Regions from separate parts of the Brevibacterium sp. LAARM2_SD2 genome, predicted to be linked through region 2. Evidence: predicted binding sites of a transcription regulator. Region 2 holds the regulator's gene; the other holds the start of a gene.
The links. Region 2 encodes HspR, which represses chaperone genes until heat shock. Its sites were predicted from a motif close to AAGTTGAGTCNNNNNGACTCAACTT; they were not measured.
Positions count from the first base shown of each region.

Region 1: AC2W7K_RS11745 (ATP-dependent Clp protease ATP-binding subunit) is a predicted target of HspR. The motif match lies at 1,264-1,288, and genes of this name have one in related genera.

Region 1 is NZ_JBNFOM010000017.1:25,521-32,112, reverse strand. Features, by position in the region: gene AC2W7K_RS11745 (ATP-dependent Clp protease ATP-binding subunit) at 1-1,248, opposite strand, end outside; gene AC2W7K_RS11740 (monooxygenase family protein) at 1,398-1,664, opposite strand; partial or broken gene AC2W7K_RS11735 (DUF4188 domain-containing protein) at 1,751-1,807, opposite strand; gene AC2W7K_RS11730 (MerR family transcriptional regulator) at 1,991-2,650, shown strand; gene AC2W7K_RS11725 (DUF3152 domain-containing protein) at 2,713-3,498, opposite strand; gene AC2W7K_RS11720 (VOC family protein) at 3,631-4,293, opposite strand; gene AC2W7K_RS11715 (VOC family protein) at 4,281-4,670, opposite strand; partial or broken gene AC2W7K_RS11710 (VOC family protein) at 4,820-4,996, opposite strand; gene AC2W7K_RS11705 (TIGR04028 family ABC transporter substrate-binding protein) at 5,216-6,592, shown strand, end outside.
Region 2 is NZ_JBNFOM010000026.1:49,545-56,136, forward strand. Features, by position in the region: gene AC2W7K_RS14950 (purine-cytosine permease family protein) at 1-738, opposite strand, end outside; gene AC2W7K_RS14955 (heat shock protein transcriptional repressor HspR) at 1,417-1,884, opposite strand; partial or broken gene AC2W7K_RS14960 (DnaJ C-terminal domain-containing protein) at 1,899-2,956, opposite strand; gene AC2W7K_RS14965 (nucleotide exchange factor GrpE) at 3,169-3,831, opposite strand; gene dnaK (molecular chaperone DnaK) at 3,831-5,711, opposite strand; gene AC2W7K_RS14975 (ATP-binding cassette domain-containing protein) at 6,274-6,592, shown strand, end outside.

The DNA of each region.
Region 1 (6,592 bases), on a different contig from region 2:
GATGTAGCGGTGCGAGAGTTCGACGGCGGCGCGGATCGCCTCGGCGTCGTAGGTGACACCGTGGTGCTCGGCGTACCGATCGGCGAGTCCGGCGAGGATCGTCACCGCGTCCTCGATGGTCGGTTCGCCGACCATGACCGGCTGGAAGCGGCGAGCGAGCGCCGAATCCTTCTCGATCGTGCGGAACTCACGCAGCGTCGTCGCGCCGAGGAGGTGGAGATCCCCACGGGCCAGGCGCGGCTTGAGGATGTTGCCGGCGTCCATCGAATTCGATTCGCCGCTGCCGCCTGCTCCCACGAGGGTGTGGAGCTCGTCGACGAAGACGATCGTGTCTCCGTCCTCGGCGATCTCGTCGAGCGTCTTCGTCAGACGCTCTTCGAAGTCACCGCGGTAGCGGGTGCCGGCGAGCATGCCGGGCAGGTCGAGGGCGATGACCCGCTTGCCGAGGAGCTGAGCGGGGATGTCGCCGGATTCGATGGCCTGCGCCAGTCCTTCGGCGATCGCCGTCTTGCCGACGCCGGCCTCACCGATGAGAACGGGGTTGTTCTTCGTGCGGCGGGCGAGGATCTCGATGGTCTCCTCGATCTCCGTGGCACGACCGATGACCGGGTCGAGCCGGCCTTCAGCGGCGAGCGCCGTGAGGTCGGTGCCGAACTTCTCGAGCATCGACTCCCCCTCACCGGACTCGGTCGTCCCGCCCTGCGTCTGCTTGGCTTCGGCCGCTTGGGCACCGGCCTGCAGGGTCGCCTGCGTGACCCCGGCCTGCGCGAGGATCCGCCCGGCGGGCATCTCCTGGTTGAGGACGAAGGCGAAGAAGAGGTGTTCGGGGTCGATGTAGGTCGAGCCGAACGCGCGGGCGACCTGGTAGGCGTCGAGCAGCGACTTCTGGGCAGCGCCGGTCAGTGTCGGCGCGCCCTCGGTCTCGCGTGCCTCGGCGGATTCGGGCAGGCGCTCGTCGATGGCCCGGGCGATCGCCTCGGGGTCCGCGCCGACCTGGCGCAGGGACGCCGAGCCGTGCTCGGAATCGACCATCACGCGCAGCAGGTGGAGGGCGTCGACCTCTTCCTGTCCGCGCCGCCGCGAGTACTCGGCAGCGCCATCGACGACTTCACGCGTGCGCTTGGACAGCAACCGGTTGATGTCGACGGAACGGCCCTGCCGTGGTGTGTTCTGACCCTGCAGATAGCGGGCGAGGAACTCGTCGAAAGAGCCTTCGCCACCACTGGAAGGTCCGAAGAAGTTAGCCAAAACGGTCTCCTTTGGAAGTTGAGCCAGGGTGACTCATATACGTCTGTTTGACTCAATCAACGAGAATCCTCCCGGTGATATTCCCCGTCCCTCCCCGGCGTGATGGAGGTCTCGCTTACCCATCGGAACCAAGGCTCTGACCAGTGATTTCACCGATCCAGACGGGCCTGGCGGTCGGCCGCGCGATGGCTGCGACCGGTGACCGGGCGGGATCCGACCACCTCGGCGAGTCCGATCGGGGGCATGCCCACGTAGATCGACTCCGCACCGGCCACCGGGTAGGTCTCATGCCACACGCCGACGGCACGCGGCGCATTCCGCGCGCGCCGATTGAAGGCCGACCATGCGGGTCGGTGGGACGCCTGCGGATCGGAGGCGTAGGCATAGAGCTTCTCGAGCGAACTCCAGTACTGCACCGTCCACGGACGCGCGGGTCGGCGATCAGCCGGAAGCCGAGGAGTCCGGAGTCGGGGTCCTGCGAGAGCTCGCGGAGCATCGGCGGCATCGCCTGGAAGACGGGCAGCCAGAGGTCGGGGCGCCACCACTGACGGATGCGCATGCCGATGTGGAAGACGACGAGTTCGCCGTCGTAATCATGGGTGAGTCGAGTCGTCGTCATCGTGAGCTCCTGACATAATGGATACCTGCACTCTCCAATATTGGATAGTTATACTGTCCAATGTCAAGGGGACGGAGGGTGGAATCAGCCGGAAGAAGGATCAGACGCAAGAAGGAGGACTCTGTGCGGATCTCTGAGCTGTCGCGACGCAGCGACGTGCCGGTGGCGACGATCAAGTACTACCTGCGGGAGGGACTGCTGCCGGCCGGCGAGCGGACGTCGGCGACGCAGGCGGTCTACTCCGAGGCGCACGTCGACCGTCTCGAGCTCATCCGCGCCCTCCTCGGCCCGGCCCGACTGAGCATCGAGGCGGCCAAACGCGTGCTCGGCGTCATCGACGATCCGCCGGAGACGTTCTCCGAGGTGCTCGGCGCGGCACAGCACGCGACGATGCCCGCGCAGGCCCCCCGTCAAGCAGGCCCACCCCGTCAGACAGGCTCGTCCCGTCAGGGGCCAGAGGGAACCAGCACCGAGGCGGCCCTCGGCCTCGTCGCCGAACTCGGGTGGACGATCGACCCCGACAGCGTCGAAGTCGACCAGCTCGCCACGGCGCTGCGGGCTCTCGATGCGGCGGGCATCGACCTCATCGACGGCGGCCTCGCTCGCTACGGGCGCACCGTCCACGACCTCGCCGAGGCGGAGGTCGACACCGTGCCCACCGCCGAGATCGACAGCGCCGTGCGGCAGGCGGTGCTCGGCACCCTGCTCCTCGAACCGGTACTGCTCGCCCTGCGCCGCCTCGCCCAACAGGACGTTGCGATCAGACGGTTCAGGGAGGGCTGACCTCGACTCTCAGCTTGTCGTCAATCGCAGTCGGCCGGTCATCCCCGAGGCGGCCGAACCCACTACCCCTGGGACGGCCAGCCGTTGGGCGTGCAGCCGGACAGGCCCTTCGTCTGCTGCTGCATGAGCGGGGCGGTCTCCCCCGAACCCGGGCACGATTCGTGGCCGTGACCGAGCGCATGCCCGACCTCGTGGTTGATGAGGTACTGCCGGTACTGCGTGATGTCGTCGAACTCCGGAGTCGCGCTCACCCAGCGCTTGGCATTGAGGATGACGTTCGGGCCGTTGCGGCACGAGAGCTTCCCGAGCGTCTTGAGCGGCAGGCACATCTCATCGACGGTGTTCGGGCTCGCGATACTGATCATCGCGTCCTGCCCCGAATCGACGAGTTCGATCGACACGTCGTCGATGTCCTGCCAGCCGCGCTCGTCCTGGAGGGTCGCGATGATGAAGTCGGAGGCGCCATCGACGTCGATGGGCAGATTGTCCTCGACCCGGACGGCGACCGTGAACGCCCTGCCGCCGTCGCGGTTGGGCCCGACCTCAGCGGCCGGGCGCGCCCATTTCCCGCTGCCCTGCATCTCGATGTCGCCTTCGGTCACGCCGACCGCACCGGCCGAATCACCGCCGGGTCCCGTGGCCGTCGGTCCTGGGAGATCGGCCGGGTCGGTCACCGACGGGGCAGCGATCGTCTCGACCGCCTGCGGTGTCGGCCGGGTCTCCTCGGCCTCCTCGGGCGCGCACGCGCTGACGGCGGTGAGGAGGGCAGCGACGACCAACGCCGAGGCGGCGCGACCGATCCGTGCAGCGCGCGGACTGCGGCCGGTGGGGATGAGGGGCGGAATCACACCTGCGAGTCTAGCCGCGGGTTCCCTCTCTCTGCCGGATCTCAGTCCCTGCCGGATCTCGGTCTCTGCCGGATCGCGGTCTCTGCCGGATCGCGGTCTCTGCCGAGTCTCGAAGCGACGGGCACCGTACGCTCAGAACGTCAGCTCCCCGCCCGGACCGCGCAGCCGCGCCCGCAGGCGGCGCTCGGGCCCGGTGGCGACCTCGGTGTCACCGGCCCCGAGGACCTCGAGCATGCTCCGCGTCGCAGCGACGTAGGGCACCTCGACGATGAACTCGAGGAGATCGAGGGAGGGCAGGGCCGCCTCGGCGGGATGGACCGAGTCACCCCAGTCGATGAGGAACGGCTGGATCCCCTCCTGCGGGAGCGGGGACCGGCTCGTCAGCTGCCACGCGAGGAGGTTCCCCTCGGCGGTCTCGCGCGACATGTCCCTGACCTCGCCGACGTCGATGCCCGCGGTGCGCACGGCGGCGACCGTCGCCGCCATGGCCGGCGGGTGGATCGCCCACGTGCGCAGGGTCGGGGCGGTCGCGAGATGCGCGTCGAGCGGCAGCGTGCCGTCGGCCGGAGCCTCCTGCTCGGGATCGGGTCCGAGGATCTCGAGATACGTGTGCGCCCCGTCCGGCCGGCCAGCCGGTGCCAGCCCGATGAGGAAGTTCGCCGTCCCGAGTCCGGGGTGCCGGCCGCCGGGCACGGCCGGCACTCCGGTGGCCCGTTCGATCTCCGCGACCGCCGCGGGCAGGTCGGGGACGGTGACGACGAGGTGGTCGAGATGGGCGGGGATCAGAGCAGCCATGTGCCACCGGGTCCTTCCAGTCGGGCGTGGAGAGCGTCGGTCTCCCCCGCTTCGACCTCGATTCTCGCATCGAGAGCTGCGAGCACGGCGCGGGTGTCCGCGACCGTGGGGCTCGTCGCCCAGAACTGGGCGAGGGCGACGGTCGGCATCGCGCGGCTCGCCGGGTGCGGGGTGTCCAGCCAGTCGATGAGGAAGGGCTGGATCCCGCCGAGCGCGAGCGGAGTCCGTCGCGTCAGCCGCCACCGCAGGGTCTCACCATCCGGTGTCCGGCGGGACATATCGAACACCGCGCCGAGGTCGACGGGCGGATCCGTCGCCTCCGCGGCAGCCGCGACGGCCCGGTCGAATCCCCGCGGATGGATCGCCCACCGCTGCACGAGCGGTGCGGTGACCCCCGCGAGCGCCGGGGCAGTGCGGGCGCCGTCGGGTCGGGTGCCGTCGGGTCTGGGGCCGTCGGGTCCGGCGCCGTCGGGTCAGCGGCGGGATCGGGGTTCTGCTCGGGGTCGGGCCCGAGGAGCTCGAGGTAGCCGCGCTCGGTCCGGGTCCCGGCGATCTCGAGCCCGAGCAGCGCGTTCGCGGTGCCGCGCCCGGGGTGCGCCCCTCCGGACACCGGACGAACACCGAGAATCGCCTCACATTGCTCAACAGATTGCGCGAGATCCGGGACGGCGATGACGAGATGATCGAAGGTCGCAGGCAGCATCATGTCTCAATATTAAGGCACGAATTGACAGTCATGACGCGGATGGGATTGACTTCAGGGCATGCAGACGACCACCTGGGACGCGACACGGCGAATGCCGATGTGCGCCGACGCGGAATCGATTCACCGCGTCGATTGTTGAGCTAAAAAGCTCCACCGGCGCCGCGATCTCCGCAGCCCCACTGACACCGCCCCGCCTGCTCGAAGGACTTCACCACCATGACGGACCTCCGTCCCCGGCACCGCGCGACCGCTGTGCCTGCTGCCCGCCTCGGCGGAACCACCCGGCGCAGTGTGCTCGGCGTCGGTCTCGGCCTCGGGGCGCTCGCCGCACTGAGCGCCTGCACCCCGACCGACACCGATCCGCTCACCGACGGTCCGCCCGTGAACGGCGGGGTGCTCACGTACTTCGAGCCGCAGACGTGGACGCTCCTCTACCCGCCGTCCGTCGGCTTCTACCCCAACGGCGGGATCATGAACAACATCTCCGCGCGCCTGCTCTGGCAGGACCCTGAGACCCTCGAGCTCTTCCCGTGGCTGGCGACCGCGCTGCCGGAGATCAGCGCCGACGCCACCGAGTTCACGTTCACCCTGCGGCAGGGCGTCACGTACTCCGACGGGTCCCCGCTGACGGCGGCGAACGTCGCGAAGAACTTCGACCTCTTCGGCCGCGGCGACGAATCGCGCACCCTGCCCGTGTCCGAGCAGATCTCGAACTACGACCGTGCCGAGGTCCTCGACGACCGTCGCGTGCGCTTCCACTTCACCGCGCCCTCCCCCGGCTTCGCGCAGGCGACATCGACGATGAACGCGGGACTCCTCGCCGATTCCACCCTCGACCTCGACGCCGAGGGCTTCGGTCCCGGCAGCGCGACGAAGATCCACACGGCCGGTCCCTTCCGCATCACCGCCGAGACGATCGGGACGAAGCTCTCGATCCGCGCCCGGGAGGACTACGACTGGGCGCCGCCGCACCTGAAGCATCAGGGACGGCCGTACCTCGACGGCATCGACTACCTCGTCAACAGCGAGTACTCGGTGCGCATCGGCGCAGTGCTCTCCGGCCAGGCCGACGGCGTCCGCGACGTCCAGGCCCCCGACGAGCCGCGCGTGTCCGAGCAGGGGCTGCGCCTCTATGCGAAGGCGACGAACGGGATCAACAACAGCATCAACTTCCGCTTCCGCCACCCCCTGCTCGCCGACATCCGCGTCCGCCGGGCCCTCATCTCGGCGATCGACCGCCAGGAGATCGTCGACAAGCTCTTCACCCCGAACTACCCGCTCGCCACGGGGCTGCTCGCGCAGGGCGCGATGGGCTACACGGACCAGACCGGGGCCTGGGTCTACGACCCCGCCGCGGCGAACCGCCTCCTCGACGAGGCGGGCTGGGCCGAACGCGGGGCCGGCGGGTACCGCGTCAAGGACGGACAGGTCCTCGCGCTCACCGTCAACACGGCACTGCCGCAGCCGCGGTCGAACGAGGTGCAGACGCTCGTCCAGCAGCAGCTGCGCCGCGTCGGGGTGCGCCTGTCGATCAACCCCGGCGACCAGGCGAAGCAGACGCTCGACGCCCTCGACCTCGACTCGATCCAGATC
Region 2 (6,592 bases):
GGGCATGAATCGCAGGTAGTCGATCTGCTCGGCGATCTGGGCGATGAGCGAGAGGCAGACTCCGGCGGCGAGCATGGCCGAGGCGAAGTTCGCGCTCTCGCCGCTCTCGCCCTGGTACGCGAAGAAGGTGCTCACGGTTTCCGGTTGGAAGGCGATGAGGTAGCCGACGGGGACGACCATGAGGACGAGCCAGAGCGGTGTCGTCGAGACCTGCAGTCGGGCCAGCGCCTTCATGCCGAAGATGACGAGCGGGAAGATGATGACGGTGGAGAGGAGGTAGCCGAGCGGACGCGGGATGCCGAGTCCCAGGTAGAGCCCCTGGGCCATGATCGAGCCCTCGAGCGCGAAGAAGATGAACGTGAAGGTGGCGAAGATGATGTTCGTGATCACCGAGCCGTAGTACCCGAACCCTGCGCCGCGGGTGATGAGATCGAGGTCGAGGTTGTAGCGTGCGGCGTAGAAGGCCAGGGGCCAGCCGGTGAGGAAGATGATGATGGCCGCCGTGAGGATGCCGAGGATGCCGTTGGCTGTGCCGTGCGCCAGGCCGATGCTCGCGCCGATCGAGAAGTCAGCGAGATACGCGATGCCGCCCAGTGCACTCGTCGCCACCACGGCCGGTGCCCACGTGCGGTAGGAGCGCGGCGCGAATCTCAGAGTGTAGTCCTCGAGACTCTCGCGCGCTGCGGCCTTCGCCTCGCTGCTCGTCCCCGGTGGCGCCGTCGACTTGTCTGCAGACATCGTCATGGTGGTCTCCTCGGTCGCTCGTCGATCTCAACAGCGCCCATCCTGACAGTCGATTGTTTCGTCCCGTGGCGGGCAACGTTTCGCCCGTGTTTCGACAGCGGGCAACGCCGCGCACAAGGTGCCCTGGTAGGCGCAGTGCGCTCACACGAACCTGGCCGCCGGAGGGTTGCCCGTCGTGAGTTCTCGCACCCCATGACTCGCGCCCTCTGAGGCTCCCACCCTCGCAGCCTCACGCTGCGGCTCATCCTGGTTCGAGCGGCTCTGTTCAAAACGTGAGCCGCCCGAAACAGGGTGAGCCGAAGCGCCGTTCGGGTGGTTCGGCGGGGTTGCACAGATCGAGCGATGTCGGCGAAACGGGCGTGTGCCGGACATGCCGCGCAGTCGGTTGCCTGTCGCGGACGTGCGACCCGCAATCGACGACGATCGCGCCGAGACCAGCGCTCTCCCCAGTAGCGGCGCCCGTGGAGTCCGGGTCGCGACCGGTTTGCGCCAGTTCGCTCTGAGATGGCCAAGGTTGCCTTGGCCATCTCAGAGCGAACTGGCCACAACCCGATCCGGGCATGAGAAAGGGGCGGATCGCTCCGCCCCTGGAATGGTGCTCCGCCCCTGGTCACTCCCGCGCTGGGCCGCTCAGGTTGCCGTCACAGCCGCTCGGTACCGCTCGGATCGCCCTCACGCCTTCGCCGGACCGCGGACCCTTCGGGTGGTGAAATCGTCGTAGAGCACGACGGCACCGGCCTCGGATTCGGCGGTGACCTTGGGTCGCCGGCCGCGCGCGATCGAGACGACATCGCCGCCGGAACCGGCAGCGAAGACACGCGAATCGCGTTCGCGTGCCGCCGCCTCGGCGAGGACCTCCTCCTCGAGTTCCCGGTTCCGGCTGCGCAGGGCGTCGATCTGGTTCTGCATCTCCATGATCTTCTTGATCCCGACGAGGTTGACCCCCTCGTCCTTCGAGAGATGCTGGATCAGGCGCAGCTTGGCGATGTCCCGCCCCGAGTAGCGTCGGCCCTTGCCGGCCGTGCGCTGCGGGGTGACGAGACCCATCCGGTCATACTGCCGCAGGGTCTGCGGGTGCATCCCCGCCAATTCCGCCGCCACCGAGATGACGTAGAGCGCTGCGCTCTGAGAGAACTGCATCCTGCCTCACTGCCTCAGCTTGCCTTGGCCCGATCGAGCAGGCCGGCACGCGGGTCGTCGGATTCCGTCGCCGCCTTGTAGGCTTCGACGGCTTCCTTCGCTTCCTTCGAGAGGTTCTTCGGCGCGACGATCTCGACGGTGACGAGCAGATCGCCCGTGCCCTTCTTCGTCTTCACGCCCTTGCCGCGCACCCGCAGGGTCCGACCCGAGGGCGTGCCCGCGGGGATCTTCACCTTCACCGGCTGACCGCCGAGCGTGGGCACCTTGACCTCGGCGCCGAGCGCCGCCTCGTCGAAGCTCACCGGCAGGTCCATCCGCAGGTTGTCCCCGTCGCGGGTGAACACCGGGTGGGGCTTGACGTGGACGGTGAGGATGACGTCACCGGGATCGCCGCCGTTCGGGCTCTGCTTGCCCTTGCCGGCCAGTCGGATCTTCTGTCCGTCCTTGACGCCGATCGGGGTGCGCACGGTCAGCGGCTTGCCGCCGGGCATCTGCAGCTTCACGGATGCGCCGTTGGCCGCCTCGGTGAAGCTGAGGTTCGTCGAGGACTTGATGTCCCCGCCCTTGACCGGTGGCGAATATCCGCCGCCGAAGCCCGTGTCGTAACCGCCGCCGTAGCCGCCGTACGACCCGCCGCCGAACCCGTTGAGGAGATCGGCGAGATCCGGGGGCACGTCGCCGTAGCCGCTGCCGCCGCCGAACCCGCCGCCGCTGTAGGTCGTCCGGGTCCGGGTGCGCCCGCCGCCTCCGAAGAGGTCGGAGAACACGTCGTCGAAGCCGCCGCCGGCTCCCCCGGCACCACCGGCGCCGGCGCTGAACCTGGCACCGCTGCCCATGGCGCGGACCTGGTCGTACTGTTCGCGCGATTCCTTGTTCGACAGCACCTGGTGGGCCTGTCCGATCTCCTTGAACTTGGCCTCCGCCTCGGCGTCCCCCGGATTCGCGTCCGATGGTACTTCCGCGCGAGCTTGCGGTAGGCCTTCTTGATCTCGGAGTCCGACGCGTCCTTGGAGACGCCGAGGGTCTTGTAGAAGTCCTTCTCGAACCAGTCGTTCTGCGGTCCGGTACTCATCTGGCACCTCCCTTCTTCTCAGTCCTGTTGTGCCTGCCGGTGCGTGTCCGCCCCGGCTCTGTCATTCGTCCGTTCATCTGTCTGCTCACAATCCGCAATCCCCGCGAAGGCTTCCCTCCCGGTGATTCCGGACCGTCGCCGAGGCGGTCCCCGCTCCCAGCGTCCGTGGCCGGACGCTGGGGTGGCGGGTCACCTCGGCGAAGGTGGAACGGTCAGTCCTCTGGCTGCTGCACGCCGACGCGGGCCGCGCGGATGATGCGATCACCCATGCGGTAGCCCGGCTGCATGACCATGAACACCGTCGGCACCTCGACTTCGTCCGACGGCTGCTGCATGAGAGCCTCATGCAGGTGCGGATCGAACTCGTCGCCGACTGCGCCGTACTGCTCGACGCCGACCTTGGCCAGCGCGTCGATGAGCTTGTTCACGTGGGCCTCGAAGGGCCCGGAGACGTCGCCGTTCTCCTGCGCCAGACGCACCTCGTCGAGGACGGGAACCAAGGCCTCGACGACCTTGACGGTTCCGCCCACGGACGCCCGCTCGCGTTCGCGATCGGCGCGCATCCGGTAGGCCGCGTACTCGGCGTTGATGCGCTTGAGGTCGGCGAGGTGGGCCGCGGCCTCGGAGCCGGGAGCGGGTTCGCTGCCGGCCGCCTCGGTGTCGTTGAGCGATGAGGCGTCGGCCGGGATCTCGACACCGAGGTCGCTGGCGTCGGCCAGCACCTCCTCGGTGTCGGCTCCCTCACCGGACTCCCCCGAAGCCGACTGCGGGTCGGCTTCGGGACGGAGCTCACCGGTCTCGGGATCGACCCGACGCTTGTCATGGAAGGTGAAGCCTGGCTCCTCGGACGACGGATCGTTGCCCTCGGTCGTCATTACTTCTTCCCCTCGTCCTCATCATCATCCACGACCTCGGCGTCGACGACATCGTCGTCGGCACCGGTGCCTGCGTCGCTGCTGCCCTGGTCGGCACCACCGGCAGCGCCACCGGCCGCGCCGGACTCCTGCTGCTGGTAGATGGCCTCACCGATCTTCTGCTGCTTCTCGGTGAGCGTGTCGAACGCCTTCTTCACGGCGTCGTCGTCTTCGCCGTTGAGAGCTTCCTTGACAGCATCGACGTCGCCCTGGAGCTCGGTCTTGATGTCCTCGGGCAGCTTGTCGGCGTTGTCGTCGAGCAGCTTCTGCGTCTGGTAGGCGAGGTTCTCCGCGTTGTTGCGGACGTCAGCGGCCTCACGGCGCTTCTTGTCCTCTTCCGCGTGCTCCTCGGCCTCACGCACCATGCGCTCGATGTCCTCCTTGGGGAGGGCCGAGCCGCCGGTGATCGTCATCGACTGCTCCTTGCCGGTTCCCTTGTCGGTGGCCGAGACATGGACGATGCCGTTGGCGTCGATGTCGAACGCGACCTCGATCTGCGGCACGCCGCGCGGAGCCGGCGCGATGCCGGTCAGCTCGAAGGTGCCGAGGTTCTTGTTGTCGCGCGTGAACTCGCGCTCACCCTGGAAGACCTGGATCGACACCGACGGCTGGTTGTCCTCAGCCGTGGTGAACGTCTCCGAGCGCTTCGTCGGGATCGGGGTGTTGCGCTCGATGAGCTTCGTCATCACGCCGCCCTTGGTCTCGAGTCCGAGCGAGAGCGGGGTGACGTCGATGAGCAGGACGTCCTTGCGTTCGCCCATGAGCACACCGGCCTGGACGGCAGCGCCGATCGCGACGACCTCATCGGGGTTGACGCCCTTGTTGGGCTCCTTGCCTCCGGTGAGCTCGGTGACGACCTGGGTGACGCCGGGCATGCGGGTCGAACCGCCGACGAGGACGACGTGGTCGATGTCCTTGACGGACACGCCGGCATCCTTCATCACCGCGTGGAACGGGGCCTTCGTGCGCTCGAGGAGGTCCTTGGTCAGATCCTCGAACTTCGCCCGGGTGAGGGTTTCGTCGAGGTGGATCGGACCGTTCTCGCTCATCGAGAGGTACTGCAGGGAGATGTTGGTGCTCGTCGCGGACGAGAGCTCCTTCTTCGCCTGCTCAGCGGCCTCCTTGAGGCGCTGCATCGCCGTCGAGTCCTTCGTCAGGTCGACGCCGTAGTTGTTCTTGACCTGCTCGACCAGCCAATCGACGATCCGCTGATCCCAGTCGTCACCGCCGAGGCGGTTGTCACCGGAGGTCGCACGGACCTGAATGGTCGAGAAGCCGTCATCGTCCTTGCCGACTTCGAGCAGCGAGACGTCGAACGTACCGCCACCGAGGTCGAAGACGAGGATGAGCTCGTCTTCCTTGCCGCGCTCGAGGCCGTAGGCCAGAGCAGCAGCGGTGGGCTCGTTGATGATGCGCAGGACGTTGAGGCCGGCGATCTCACCGGCGTCCTTCGTGGCCTGGCGCTCTGCGTCGTTGAAGTAGGCCGGCACGGTGATGACCGCGTCGGTAACCTTCTCCTGCAGGTACTCCTCAGCGTCGTGCTTGAGCTTCTGGAGGATGCGGGCGGAGACCTCGGGAGCGGTCAGCGTCTTGCCGCCGATCTCGGTGTTCCAGTCGGTGCCCATGTGGCGCTTGACGGACGCCACGGTGTTCTTCACGTTGGTGACAGCCTGGCGCTTGGCGATCTCGCCGACCAGGGAGTCTCCGTTCTTGTTGACTGCGACGACGGACGGGGTCGTGCGACCGCCTTCCATGTTCGCGATGACCTTGGGGTCGCCGCCCTCGAGGACAGCGACGACGGAGTTCGTGGTTCCGAGGTCGATTCCAACTGCACGTGCCATATCGTTTCTCCTTAACTCTCAGAGTCGTCTCGGGCTGAATGCGAGCGGCCGAACCGGAGGGCCCGATCGCGCACATTGAGTCTGATGGACTCAAGTATTCTCTTCCCGGCTGAGATCGTCAATCCCCGCCTCATCAAAGTTGCGTACACTAGACTCAACTTTGTGGAGCGCCGAGTTATTCCACATGTGGAGAATTTTTCGCAGAATTTCTTCGCCGAGGTGGCTGAGGCGCATTCGGGCGCGCCAGCACTGGGCAGGCGGCTGGGTCCGCGGAGGGTTGCGGGCAAGCCCCGACCCTCGAAGGGTCTACCAGACCGATCACCCAGATCCTGTGCACGTCAGCGTCATTACCCAGGTCTGGTCTGCGACCACGGGCGGCCACGTACCGCATGAAAGTCGGTTAGGGCTCTAACCGGCAAGAGCTGAATGGGTCAGGGTCGCCGGCAAGGGTCTGGTTTGTTCGAGTAGTACGCTGGGCGCAGGCCTGCGGTACTGCCGGGAGCGCTGAAGTGTGTACCTCGGGCGGATTTCGTTGCGTTCTGGTGTTCATATCGTGGAAGTCATGATTACAGCTGAGAACTTGACCAAGAGATATGGCGCGACGACAGCCGTCAATGATCTCTCTTTCACTGTTCGTCCTGGGGCTGTCACTGGGTTCCTTGGGAGGAACGGTGCCGGGAAATCTACGACGATGAGGATGCTTGTTGGGCTTGATCGGCCGACGGCGGGACGAATCAGCATCGATGGGAAGGACTACCGTGAGTTCAACGATCCGCTTCGGCACTTGGGTGCGATGCTCGATGCTCGGGGTGTGCACCCGGGCCGCAGCGGTTACGACCACTTGTTGGCCGTGGCGTATTCCAACGGGATACCGAGGCGGC